Regions from separate parts of the Shewanella sp. ECSMB14102 genome, predicted to be linked through region 2. Evidence: predicted binding sites of a transcription regulator. Region 2 holds the regulator's gene; each other region holds the start of a gene.
What was found. The regulator LexA, encoded in region 2, represses DNA repair genes until DNA is damaged. The targets are predictions, from matches to a motif close to TACTGTATNNNNATACAGTA.
Positions count from the first base shown of each region.

Region 1: a site for LexA is predicted at 2,357-2,376, ahead of RC73_RS00485 (DNA topoisomerase III). Genes of this name have one in related genera too.
Region 3: a site for LexA is predicted at 2,300-2,319, ahead of recA (recombinase RecA). Genes of this name have one in related genera too.

Region 1 covers NZ_JWGX01000002.1:96,441-100,716, forward strand. The annotation lists gene RC73_RS00465 (SulP family inorganic anion transporter) at 1-37, opposite strand, end outside; gene RC73_RS00470 (TIGR01244 family sulfur transferase) at 71-481, opposite strand; gene RC73_RS00475 (MBL fold metallo-hydrolase) at 497-1,360, opposite strand; gene RC73_RS21050 (hypothetical protein) at 1,478-1,651, opposite strand; gene RC73_RS00480 (redoxin domain-containing protein) at 1,648-2,091, opposite strand; gene RC73_RS00485 (DNA topoisomerase III) at 2,410-4,276, shown strand, end outside.
Region 2 covers NZ_JWGX01000044.1:35,905-40,180, forward strand. The annotation lists partial or broken gene coxB (cytochrome c oxidase subunit II) at 1-924, opposite strand, end outside; gene RC73_RS14560 (cell division inhibitor SulA) at 1,395-1,886, opposite strand; gene lexA (transcriptional repressor LexA) at 1,883-2,503, opposite strand; gene plsB (glycerol-3-phosphate 1-O-acyltransferase PlsB) at 2,766-4,276, shown strand, end outside.
Region 3 covers NZ_JWGX01000025.1:69,173-73,448, forward strand. The annotation lists gene alaS (alanine--tRNA ligase) at 1-223, opposite strand, end outside; gene RC73_RS09450 (regulatory protein RecX) at 692-1,123, opposite strand; gene recA (recombinase RecA) at 1,135-2,199, opposite strand; gene mutS (DNA mismatch repair protein MutS) at 2,517-4,276, shown strand, end outside.

The DNA of each region.
Region 1 (4,276 bases), on a different contig from region 2:
ATGATATCGGCAACCATTCTAACCAAGAATTTTTCATGCTTTGGCTATCCTAACCAATGTGTGAATTCGGTTAATCGGGTTGCTTAACCCAACTAAGATCAAAACCCATTTTGGTAGCTTGGGCAATACGTCGATCAAATGAACCCAATTCGGTGCAGCTCATCGACCAGAGTGCGCTGCAACGTGTTCCCGTGCGACAGAAAGCCAAAATAGGTTTAGGGGCGTGCATAAAGAACTGACCAAACTGCTTTCCCTGATCCTGAGTAATATTTCCGGAAATAACCGGCAGGTGAAAATAGGTCATCCCCTGTTCTTTAGCCAGTCGTTCAATTTCTCTATTCAGGGGCTGATCATTTTCTTCCCCATCTGGACGGTTATTGATGATCGACTTAAATCCCATTGATGCCAGACGTGGTATGTCGCTGGGTAAAATTTGTGGTGAAACGGTAATTGATTCCGTTAAATAGATTGGTATTAGCATAATCGCAACTCAGTTTCAGACTTTATTCAATGGTATTTTCAGATAGCGCACACCATTATCTTCTTCCGGTGGTAACTCTCCGGCACGCATATTGACCTGAACCGAAGGCAAAATCAGGGTTGGCATATTCAGTGTGGCATCACGTCCTCTGCGCATCTCAACAAATTGCTGCTCAGAAATATTCTGTTTGACGTGAATATTGTATAGGCGTTCATCACCAATCGTAGTTTCAAACAGGTACTCTTCGCGATTTGGTGCTTTGTAGTCATGACACATAAAGACGCGTGTTTCATCAGGCAGAGCGAACAATTTCTGAATTGAGCGATAGAGGGTTGCTGCATCTCCTCCGGGGAAATCGCAACGGGCGGTGCCGTAATCGGGCATAAATAAAGTGTCGCCAACAAATACGCAGTTACCAATCACATAAGCCATACAGGCAGGAGTGTGGCCCGGAGTATGAATTGCGTGCGCTTCAATATTACCAAGAGTAAAAGTCTCTTGATCGGCAAACAAATGATCAAACTGACTGCCGTCCATCGCGAAATCACTACCGGCATTAAATAGCTTGCCGAACGTATCTTGTATCACAGTGATTTTTTCACCAATACCCAGTTCGCCACCAAGTTTCTGCTTGATATAGGGGGCCGCACTTAGATGATCAGCATGAACATGAGTTTCAAGGATCCACTCGACCTTTAAGCCACTTTTCGTTACAAACTCAATCAGTTTATCTGCTGTTTCGTAAGAAGTCCTGCCTGAAGCGGGGTCGTAGTCTAGTACCGAATCGATAACGGCACATTGCTGGCTGTTTGGATCTACGACTACATAGCTGTAGGTGAATGTTTTCGGATCGAAAAATTCGTAAACGCTGGGGGTCATATTTCCTCCTTGATTCCATAAAAGATGATTAACGTCACGTGGGCCGGATAGCATCCGTTTACATAGCAACTCGCATGGTTTGCGGATTACAGCTTTTTTACTGAAGCACCAGTCAACCTAGTTATAACCTTGAACTTTAAGTACTTCGGCTTCTTGAGTGGTTGCCGGTGGTGGAACAATCACTTCATTGCCTGGGATCCAGCTTTCTGGAGTTGCACATACGTTTGCATCGCTAGTTTGTAGTGCTTCAGCTAGACCTAAAATTTCTGCCACAGAACGGCCATTGCTCATTGGGTAGTAAAGCATTGCGCGGAGTACGGCTTCAGGGTCGATAACAAAAGTGGCACGAACCGCAGAAGTATTACTCGCACCTGGCTGAACCATGCCGTAAGCACCAGCAATTTTATATTTAGGTCAGCAATAATCGGGAAGTTAATTTCAACACCCAAGTTATCTTTAATGCTACGAGCCCATGCGATGTGTGCATGAATACCTTCGATAGACAGCCCCATCGGTTCACAATTAAGAGCTGTAAAATCTGCACTTGCCTGAGTAAACGCCATAAATTCAGTGGTACATACCGGGGTAAAGTCTGCCGGATCAGAGAAAAGAACCAACCATTTACCTTTGGAGTCTTCCAGGCTAAGCGTACCCGGGGTGGTTTTTGCGGTGAAAGGCGGAGCTGCTTCATTTAGACCTGGCATCGCAACTACAGTTGTCTGTTCAGTCATATAGCGTTTCTTACTTGCATCAGGATTTTGTCAATAAGATTTTTCTAATGGATATACTATAATAGCATTCGCTACTAAGTACAAATAGAAATTCTCAATTAGTCCGAGAGGGTATAGCGATTAGGGAAGCAGGAATTCAGATAATAAGTATCGGAGCAAAGTTGCGTTAAACAGCGCGGCTTCAAACCAAGAACTACGGCTCCGGAGTTACCATAGGGAAGCATATGAAGGATAATTTGCAGCCTCAAGCTGACTTGGCTAAAATCACTGTAATTTTATCCAGTAATACTGTTCAGTGACAGTCAAAGGACGCAGTGGATGATCCTCTATATCGCCGAAAAGCCCAGCCTTGGGCGCGCCATCGCCGAGGTGCTCCCTAAACCCCATCGCAAACATGAGGGCTATATCGAGCTTGGCAATGGTGATTGTGTTTCCTGGTGTATAGGTCATCTGCTGGAGCAAGTTGAGCCGGATGCCTACGATCCCGCCTACAAGTCCTGGCAGTTGGAGCATCTGCCTATTGTCCCGTCCGATTGGCAGGTTAAACCCAAAGCCAGCAGTCGCGGGCAACTTAGTGTCTTGCGTAAATTGGTCAAGCAGGCCAGTGAGCTGGTCAATGCCGGCGATCCGGATCGGGAAGGACAGTTGTTGGTAGATGAAGTGATTGCTCACCTTGGGGTCAAGGGCGATAAGCTGGCGGCGGTCAAACGCTTGTTGATAAGCGACCTCAACCCGCAGGCGGTAAAACGCGCCCTGGGACAGATGCGCAGCAACCGCGAGTTTGTGCCATTGTCGACTTCGGCACTGGCACGCAGCCGAGCAGATTGGCTCTACGGCATGAATATGACCCGTGCCTATACCCTGCAGGGGCGCAAGGTGGGCTATCAGGGCGTGCTTTCGGTCGGTCGGGTGCAAACTCCTGTGCTTGGTTTGGTTGTCCGGCGCGATCAGGAAATCGCCGCCTTTGTGCCCAAACCTTTTTATGAAGTGCTGGCCCATCTTAGCACCCAAGAGGGCAGCTGTTTCAGCGCCCGCTGGCAGCCCAGTGAGGCCTGTCAACCTTGGATGGATGAGGAGGGGCGGGTGCTCTCCCGCGGTTTGGCAATGAATGTAGTCGGCAGGATCACCGGCCAACCCGGCCGGGTAGATGAGCTGGAGCGCAAGCAAAGACACCAGGCGCCGCCTTTGCTCTATAGTCTATCGGCGCTGCAGATTGATTGTGCCAAACGCTTCGGCATGAGCGCCAAAGAGGTGCTGGATACGGCGCAGTCTCTGTATGAACGGCATAAATTGATAACCTATCCGCGATCCGATAGCCGCCATTTGCCCAAGGCGCAGTTACAGCTGGCCCCGGTAGTCTTGAATGCTATTACCCAAGGGGCAGCAGAGCTGCTGCAAGGCTGTGAAGCGCCTAATCCCGCCCTTAAGTCCAAGGCCTGGAACGATGCCAAGGTAGATGCCCATCATGCAATAGTGCCTACGGAAAAGACGGCTAACCTCGGTGTGTTGTCACAGCGTGAGCGTCAGGTGTATTTGCAGATTGCCCGTCAGTATTTGGCGCAGTTTTACCCCAATTATGAATACCTTGAAACCCGCGTTGTGATCGACATTGCCGGAGGTTGCTTCGTGGCTAAGGCCAAACAGCCATTAAAACAGGGTTGGAAGCAATTGTTTGGCAAACAAAAAGCCGACGATGAAGCGGAAGATATTCAAACTGTTTTGCCTGAGCTGACTCAGGGGCAGATGCTGGATTGCCTCAAGGGTGAATTAGTGGAGAAGATGACCCAGGCGCCCAAGCATTTTACCGATGCCACACTGCTGGCGGCGATGACAGGCATAAGCCGCTATGTGAAAGACACTGAGATCCGCAAAATTCTCAAGGAAACCGATGGGCTGGGGACAGAAGCAACCCGCGCCGGGATCATTGAACTCTTGTTTAAACGTGGCTTTTTGAAACGTCAGGGCAAGAGTATTTTGGCTACCGAGGCCGGCAGCGGGCTTATTCAAAGCCTGCCCGAAGTGGCCACCACGCCGGATATGACGGCGCTGTGGGAAAGTAGCCTGGATGCGATTTGTCGCCGTGAACTTAAATATCAGGCTTTTATGCAGCCCTTGACGGCTAAATTGGGCGAGCTTATTGAGCAGGCCAAGGCACAACTGCCTACGGCCTTGAGCGGCGTGAAAA
Region 2 (4,276 bases):
CGCCGGGAACACCCCTTGAAGTCCGGCGCCGTTTGGCTGATGACAGGCGGCGCAGCGCGCCATATAGATCTGTTCGCCAAGCGCCATGGCTTCATCATGGCTCATGGTCTCACTGAGGGCCGCCTGAGCTTCTTCGGCGGCCGTAGCCGCGGCTTGTTTCTGCTTTGCCATCCAGGCGTCGAACTCATCTTCTGCCAGTACCTGCACCACAATCGGCATAAAGCCGTGGTCTTTACCGCAAAGCTCGGCACATTGGCCGCGGTAGATCCCCGGCTTGTCCACCCGGGTCCAGGCTTCGTTGATAAAACCGGGATTGGCGTCTTTTTTGACGGCAAAGGCGGGCACCCACCAGGAGTGGATCACATCATCTGAGGTCATCAGGAATCGGACTTTACGATTGATGGGCAATACCAACGGCTTGTCGACTTCAAGCAGGTAGTGCTCGCCCTTGGCTTCCTGGCCTTCTATCTGGGACCTCGGCGTTGCCAATATGCTGAAGAAGTCGATGTCTTCGCCGAAATAGCTGTAGTGCCATTTCCATTGCGAGCCGGTGATCTTGACCGTCAGGTCGGCATCACTGGGATCCTCCATGGCAATCAGCGTCTTGGTTGCGGGGATTGCCATCAGGATAAGGATTAAGAAGGGGATAAGCGTCCAGGCAATTTCTACCTTGGTACTTTCATGGAATTGGGACGCGACTGCCCCTTTGGATTTTCTATGGTTGATCATGGCGTAGATCATCACGCCGAATACGACCAAACCTATGGCGCAGCAGATATAAAGAATGATCATGTGCAGGTGATACACCTTGCCACTGATCTCAGTTACCCCTTGAGTCATATTCAAGGGCATATCTGCCTGAGCACCTGGAGACAACAAGCTGACGCACAACAAGGTCAGCAAAACACACAGCCATTGCTTCACAAGACATCTCCTCTGTCAATTGCATTCGCAACTACAAAGAAGAGTCACACAGTAAGTCTTTGCTCTATGCAAACTCTTCAGTTCCCAAAAAAGCAACGATGACTTCAAAGTGCGGCGGCGGTTTCACTTAGATCTAGGTATACAGGTGGTAACCACTGTTGCACTTACCGCTGAATATACTCAGCATTTCCGGCGACGGCCTTACTCGCTATAAAGCGAAATGGGACGTTCAACCTACGACGAATTGCATGGAGATAACACAATCGTTGTTCTTACATTACTTGTAGATTAAATATTGATCAAGATCACGATATTTTCTAACTGTATGAAAGAAAAGCGTCTGTTAATCTAGAGGTGAATTCTGCGTGAGGGGCTGACCAGCGCGGCTTTGCGTCGATTTACAAGGAAAGGTAATGCACCCAAAAGGCACAGAATAAAGGCCATCCCAGGAATGGCCTTTATTCATACAATTAATGGATGGAGCGGGTAAGTTCGTTGAGGCGGTTATCCATCTCTTTCGCCTGCCGTCCTGTTTCCAGCACTATTCCCATGGCTCTGGCGTTACGGGCAACCAGCTGCAATCGACGGTTATCACGGGCATCCAGGCTGTTTATCCAACTGATCACTGCACTGGAGGTGCCGTTGGTCAAGGCTCTTTCCGTTGCCCACAGGGCTTCGATTTCATCCTTGGTGCGCACCAAGAGAACTCTATCCATTCTGACACCGGCCCTTGCTAAGGTTTCCTTGTAACCTATGTTGGCAGGGGCGTTAATCAAGACTATCCAGCGTCCCTGTTGACTCAATTGCGCCAATTGAGGGCAGAGGCGTAATAATTCCTGACGTCCCTGGCTATGGCTGGCCAAGCTGGAGATGCCGGTATGTTGCCAAGGCTGATTGCCGGCAATACTGGTGTCTGTCCACAGGCCTGGGTGTCTTGGGGCGTTGCCCGTCATTATGCTCATAGCCAGTCTCCATTGCGTATTATGCCTACCGCCAGTCCTTCAATGGTCAATGGCTGGAAAGTCAGGTCGACTTTGATTGGGGAGTAAGCCTCGTTCTCGGCATGTAGATAAACCACATTACCTTTCTTTTCAAAACGCTTCACTGTTACATCGTCTTCAACCCTGGCCACCACGACTTGACCGTTACGGGCTTCTTGTACCTTGTGAACCGCCAGGAGATCACCTTCGAGAATGCCTATGTTCTTCATGCTGTCGCCGCGTACCCGCAGTAGGAAGTCGGCGCAGGGATGGAACATGCCAGGGTCGACCTGGTAATACTGCTCAACATGCTCCTGTGCCAGTATGGGTTCCCCGGCAGCGACCTGGCCTATTAAGGGCAGACCTGCTTCTGACTCCGCTTGTTCATCATGTGACAAGCGAATACCACGAGAGGTGCCTGGCATGATCTCAATACAGCCTTTCTTTGCCAGTGCCTTGAGGTGTTCCTCTGCGGCATTGGCACTCTTGAAGCCTAACCGGGTAGCAATTTCAGCCCGGGTTGGCGGCATGCCGGTGTCGGCTATATTGCGTTTAATCAATTCCAGAATCTGTGCCTGGCGCGGTGTCAGTGGTCTCATGGTGATTCCTGTTTTTTCATACAGTACCTGTCAGTATATACAGTATTTTGATCAGCGCAAGTATTAACCAAAATTGAAACGTTTAGGGGAGGGTAAATGTTTTAACCTGTGGCAGATTTGGACAGTCAGGCTTACGAATTATGTGGAGTTCAAGGAATTTGCCAGAGGAGCTGCCGGGACCGGTTCGCACCTTCCCTAGCTAAGATTCAGGAAGTTCTGGTATTCTATTGGGCTATTGATTGTGGCTCAGACACTGAAAAACATGTCCAAACAAGATTCATTCTGGTTTAAATCACTTCGCTGGCTCCAAAGCAAGCTGGTGCATACCACTGTGGTGCCTCAGGATCCTTTCGCCGATTTGAACCTGGATCTCGCCAAGCCGATGGCCTACGTGATGAAGACGGAGTCTGTCAGTGATATCGCGGCGTTGGCGGAAGTCACCCGTAAGTTTGGTTTGCCTTGCCCTTATGAGACGCTCAAGGTTGATGATATTACCGTTCCCAGAGTCGTCTGCCTGGAAGGTGCAAAGCCCCTGTTCGGCAAGCGCAAGGGCAATAAACCTTTTCTCAGCTGTTTCACCTCTTTGCTTCATTTGCATCAGACCAATCCACAACTGGATATTCAATTGGTGCCGGTGAGTCTCTATTGGGGCCGAACTCCGGGTAAGGAAGATGACAGCATGCGCGCCGCCGTATTTGAGCGGGAAAACCCCACTTGGTTGCGCAAGTTTCTAATGATCTTGTTCCTGGGGCGAGACAACTTTGTGCAGTTTTCCAATGCGGTCTCGCTGCGGCTGATGGCCGATGAACATGGAACCGATAAAGCTATTGCCCATAAGTTGGCGCGAGTGGCCAGGGTACATTTCCGCCGTCAGCGTAAGGTGATGACCGGGCCATTACTGCCCAACCGTCAAGCGCTGTTTAATGAACTGTTGCGTTCAGAAACCCTTAAAAAGGCTATAAAAGAGGAAGCCGCAGCCAAGAAGATCCCCGAGGCCAGGGCCAGGGAAATGGCGGAGGAATATCTCGATGAGATTGCTGCCCACTATTCAGACAGCCTGGTGCGTATTGCCCAGCGGATCCTCACCTGGTTATGGAACAAGCTCTACAAGGGGATCAACATCAAGGGCGCCGAGCAGATACGCCAGCTGCATCATGATGGACATGAGATAGTTTATGTACCTTGCCATCGCAGTCATATGGATTATTTGCTGCTCTCCTATATTCTCTATTTTCAGGGTATGGTTCCGCCTCATATCGCCGCCGGTATCAACCTGAACTTCTGGCCTGCCGGGCCTATATTCCGCCGTGGTGGTGCCTTCTTTATCCGCCGCAGTTTCAACGGTAATAAACTCTATACTGCAGTGTTCCGTGAGTATCTGGATCAGCTGTTTGCCAAAGGCTATTCGGTTGAGTACTTCACCGAAGGTGGCCGCTCCCGTACCGGGCGGTTGTTGTCGCCCAAGACTGGGATGCTGGCGATGACGGTCAACTCTGTGTTGCGGGGTATTGAGCGACCAGTGACTTTGGTGCCTGTGTACCTGGGCTATGACCACGTTATGGAAGTGGCCACTTATCACAAAGAACTCAGCGGCAAGAAGAAGCAAAAAGAATCTGTCTGGCAAGTGGTTGGCGCCTTGCGTAAGTTGGGTAATTTTGGTCAGGGTTATGTAAACTTTGGTGAGCCCGTGACGCTGCAGAATTTCCTCAGTGAGGCGGCACCTAACTGGCGCGAAGAGGTGGCAGCCGATCCCGAGCAGAAACCCAGCTGGTT
Region 3 (4,276 bases), on a different contig from region 2:
GTTTACCACCGGCGCGAACACAACGCTGCGAAGTGGTAGCGCGGCTGTAGCTACGCTTGTCCATACCGAGAAATACGTCTTTAAACTGGTTCATCCCGGCGTTGGTAAATAGCAGAGTGGGGTCATTGCCTGGCACCAGAGAACTGCTGTCGACTACCTGATGGCCATTCTTGCGGAAAAACTCCAGGAAAGCACTTCTGAGTGCTGCTGTGGTTTGGTACATAAATCGTCCTGAGTTACTTAAGCCTGAATAATGTATAAAAAGTGGTCTAAAGGCGTGCATCGCCCGGCCACTCGAGCGCTCTTTTGCCAAGCATTATAAGCATGCAGCGCCAGAATACCAATTAGATTGCGCAGGGTATGACGCCTGATACAGCCGAGGTACAGAGAGCATTAACGGCATAAGCCAAAACCGGATTAACGGGGTAGGCAAATGCTATTTGCCATAGGTGTTGAATTACTCAGCGAGTATAGAAACCTGCGCGGGCAAACCAGGATACAGAGGCTTTAGCGGGATATAACCATGGGCGACAAGCGCAAAAACTAGCACCTGGATTGCGTGCTGGTACAGAGCGCAAAAAAGGCTGCAACTTAATAAGAGTGAATGTTGGGGTTTGTCAAATGAAGTCAGTTGCAGAGATTTGGCAGCGGTAAACTTGGTTATGAAAAGGGCTTTAGTGATAGAGAAAAATCAGTCGTAAGGGTCATATTCAAGGGCGAATGCCACTTGATCATAACTAAAGCCCTGCCCCATCAAATGACGAATTCGGCGAGCCTTTTCTTTCATATCATCAGCGGGACTATCGCCGAATTTCTTTAGTGCGCGGCTGCGCGCCAAGGCAAACCAGTCACAATCACAGGCATCCAAAACCTGCTCGATACACTGTTTATTCAAGCCTTTTTGCATCAGTGCCTGACGCACTTTTCCCGGGCCGTGGGCCTTGGCAATATGGCTGCGCAACAAGGCTGCAGCGAAACGCTGATCATCGATAAAGCCTTTGGTTTCCAGACTATCCAAAGTCTGTTCTACCTCAAGCGACTCAAAGCCCTTGCCCAGTAAACGGCTCTTGAGTTGCTCGCGGCCATAGTCGCGGCGCGCCAACAGCGCGACCGCAACATCCATTACCGACTGGCTCAGAAAACTTCTCCGGTTTCCAAGTCGATATTGCCTTCACCCGTCTCGGCGCTGGCAGGAGCTGCTTCTGCTTTGCTGAGCAGTTTAGCGCGCAGTGCCGCTTCGATTTCGGCAGCCACTTCAGGGTGTTCCTTGAGGTACTTACCTGCATTGGCACGGCCTTGACCAATCTTGTCACCCTTGTAGCTGTACCAGGCACCGGATTTTTCCACCAGCTTGTGGGCTACGCCTAAATCAACCAGCTCACCGGTACGGTTGATACCCTGACCATAGAGAATTTGGAAATCGGCTTGTTTGAAGGGGGCGGCAATCTTGTTCTTAACCACTTTAACCCGGGTTTCGTTACCAACAACCTCATCACCCTCTTTGATAGCGCCTGTACGGCGGATATCGAGACGAACTGAGGCGTAGAACTTAAGAGCGTTACCACCAGTGGTGGTTTCAGGGTTACCGAACATGACCCCAATCTTCATCCGGATCTGGTTGATGAAGATAAGCAAAGTGTTGGACTGCTTGAGGTTACCGGCAAGCTTACGCATTGCCTGGCTCATCATACGAGCCGCCAGCCCCATATGGGAATCACCGATTTCACCTTCGATTTCAGCCTTGGGAGTCAGAGCCGCCACTGAGTCAACAATGATGACATCAACGGCACCACTGCGAGTCAGCGCATCACAGATCTCCAGCGCCTGTTCACCCGTATCTGGCTGAGAACACAGGAGGTTATCGATATCCACGCCCAGCTTCTTGGCGTAGATAGGATCCAGTGCGTGCTCGGCATCGATAAAGGCACAGACTTTGCCTTCACGCTGCGCCGCAGCAATCACTTCCAGTGTCAGAGTTGTTTTACCTGAAGATTCAGGACCATAGATCTCAACAATACGGCCCATTGGCAGACCGCCGGCCCCTAGAGCCACGTCCAGAGAAAGCGAACCGGTAGAGATGGTTTCGACATCCATGGTTCTGTCTTCACCCAGTTTCATGATAGAACCTTTACCGAACTGCTTCTCTATCTGTCCCAGAACTGCGTTAAGCGCCTTCTCTTTGTTTGGATCTATTTTCATTCCTGTTCCCTCTTGATTGCGGCGCAATACGTCGCCTGAAATCTATGTTGCCGCCCCTTTATTCAGAGCTTTGGGGTAAATACCAATCTGCCACCTAGTATACTGTACAATCATACAGTATCAAGTGCTGGCGATAATTTATTTAAAGGCCGCTTGCTGATCAATCACTTGTGACCGAAGGCGTAAAATTTCCCCGCCCACGACTGGCTCAGTGATGAATAACTGATACTATTGGCGCCATTAAAAAAGGGCAACCGCTCTTGGAAACACAGTCAAGGAAATATCTGAAAGCTCCCATGAATGCAGTGATTACGCCTATGGATAACCCGGATTTGGAAAAACACACCCCTATGATGCGCCAGTATCTATCGATGAAGGCGCAGCATGCCGAAATGCTGCTGTTTTATCGCATGGGGGACTTTTACGAGCTGTTTTACGATGATGCCAAAAAAGCCTCCGAGCTCTTGGGTATTTCACTGACGGCCAGAGGCAAGAGTGGTGGCGATCCTATTCCTATGGCGGGTATTCCTTATCATGCGGTGGAGGGCTATCTCGCCAAGCTGGTGCAGCTCGGTGAGTCGGTTGCCATCTGTGAGCAGATTGGTGATCCGGCCACGTCCAAAGGGCCGGTCGAGCGCAAAGTAGTGCGCATAGTGACTCCGGGAACTCTCACCGATGAAGCGCTGCTGCAAGAACGTCAGGATAACCTGCTGGCCGCCGTCTACGAAGGCAAGAACGGTTTTGGCTACGCCACCTTGGATGTGGCCTCCGGCCGTTTTGTGATTGCCGAGCTGGCCACTCTTGAATCATTGGAGGCCGAGCTGCAACGCACCAAACCGGCCGAGCTGCTCTACAGCGAAGACTTTTCCCAACAAAGCCTGATTGCCGGCATCAAGGGCAAACGCCGTCGTCCCGAGTGGGAGTTTGACTTGGATACCAGCATGCGATTGTTGCTGGATCAATTCGGCACCAAAGATCTGCGTGGTTTTGGCATAACAGACGCCAGGCTGTCACTGCAGGCAGCCGGCTGCCTGATGCAGTATGTCAAAGATACCCAGCGCACCGCTCTGCCCCATATCAATGCCATTACCCGCTTTAACCAGAGCGACAGTATAGTGTTGGATGCTGCCACCCGGCGGAATCTGGAACTGACGGTGAACCTTGCCGGTGGCCGGGACAATACTTTGGCTTCGGTGCTGGATGCAACCGCCACCCCCATGGGCAGCAGGATGTTACAGCGCTGGATCCATCAGCCACTCAGAGACCATCAACAGATTGGCCTGCGGCAAACCGCTGTGGCAGAGTTGATTGCCAGCGGCCTGTTCGAGCCGTTGCATGACGACCTAAAGGCGCTTGGTGATGTGGAGCGGATCATGGCGCGCCTGGCTCTGAGAAGCGCCCGCCCGAGAGACTTTGCCCGTCTGCGACAAGCGCTGGCGCTGTTGCCGCAACTGCAGCAACTATTGGCAAATACCCAAAGCCCCGAGCTTGGCCGTTTGAAACGTCAGCTCAGTGAATTCCCTGAAGAGCTCGCGCTGCTGGAGCGGGCGATTGTCGACAACCCGCCGGTACTTATTCGTGATGGCGGCGTGATCCGCGATGGTTATCATGCCGAACTGGATGAATGGCGCCGCCTTAGTGAAGGCGCCAGTGACTATCTGCAACAGTTGGAAGTCAGGGAAAAAGAGCAAACGGGAATAGCCACCCTGAAAGTCGGCTTCAACCGGGTACACGGCTACTATATCGAAGTTTCCCGCGGCCAGTCGGCACTGGTGCCTCTGAGCTACCAAAGACGCCAGACATTGAAAAACACCGAGCGCTATATCATCCCAGAACTGAAAGAGTATGAAGAGAAAGTGCTTTCCAGTCAGGGCAAGGCGCTGGCACTGGAAAAACAGCTTTGGGACGAGCTGTTCGATCTCCTGCTGCCCAAGCTCAGCGAACTGCAGGCCTTTGCCATGGCGGCGGCCGAGTTGGATGTACTGAGCAACTTTGCCGAGCGGGCCGACAGCCTCAACTACCACCAACCGGAGTTGAGCGATAAGCCGGGCATACATATTGAAGCCGGGCGTCACCC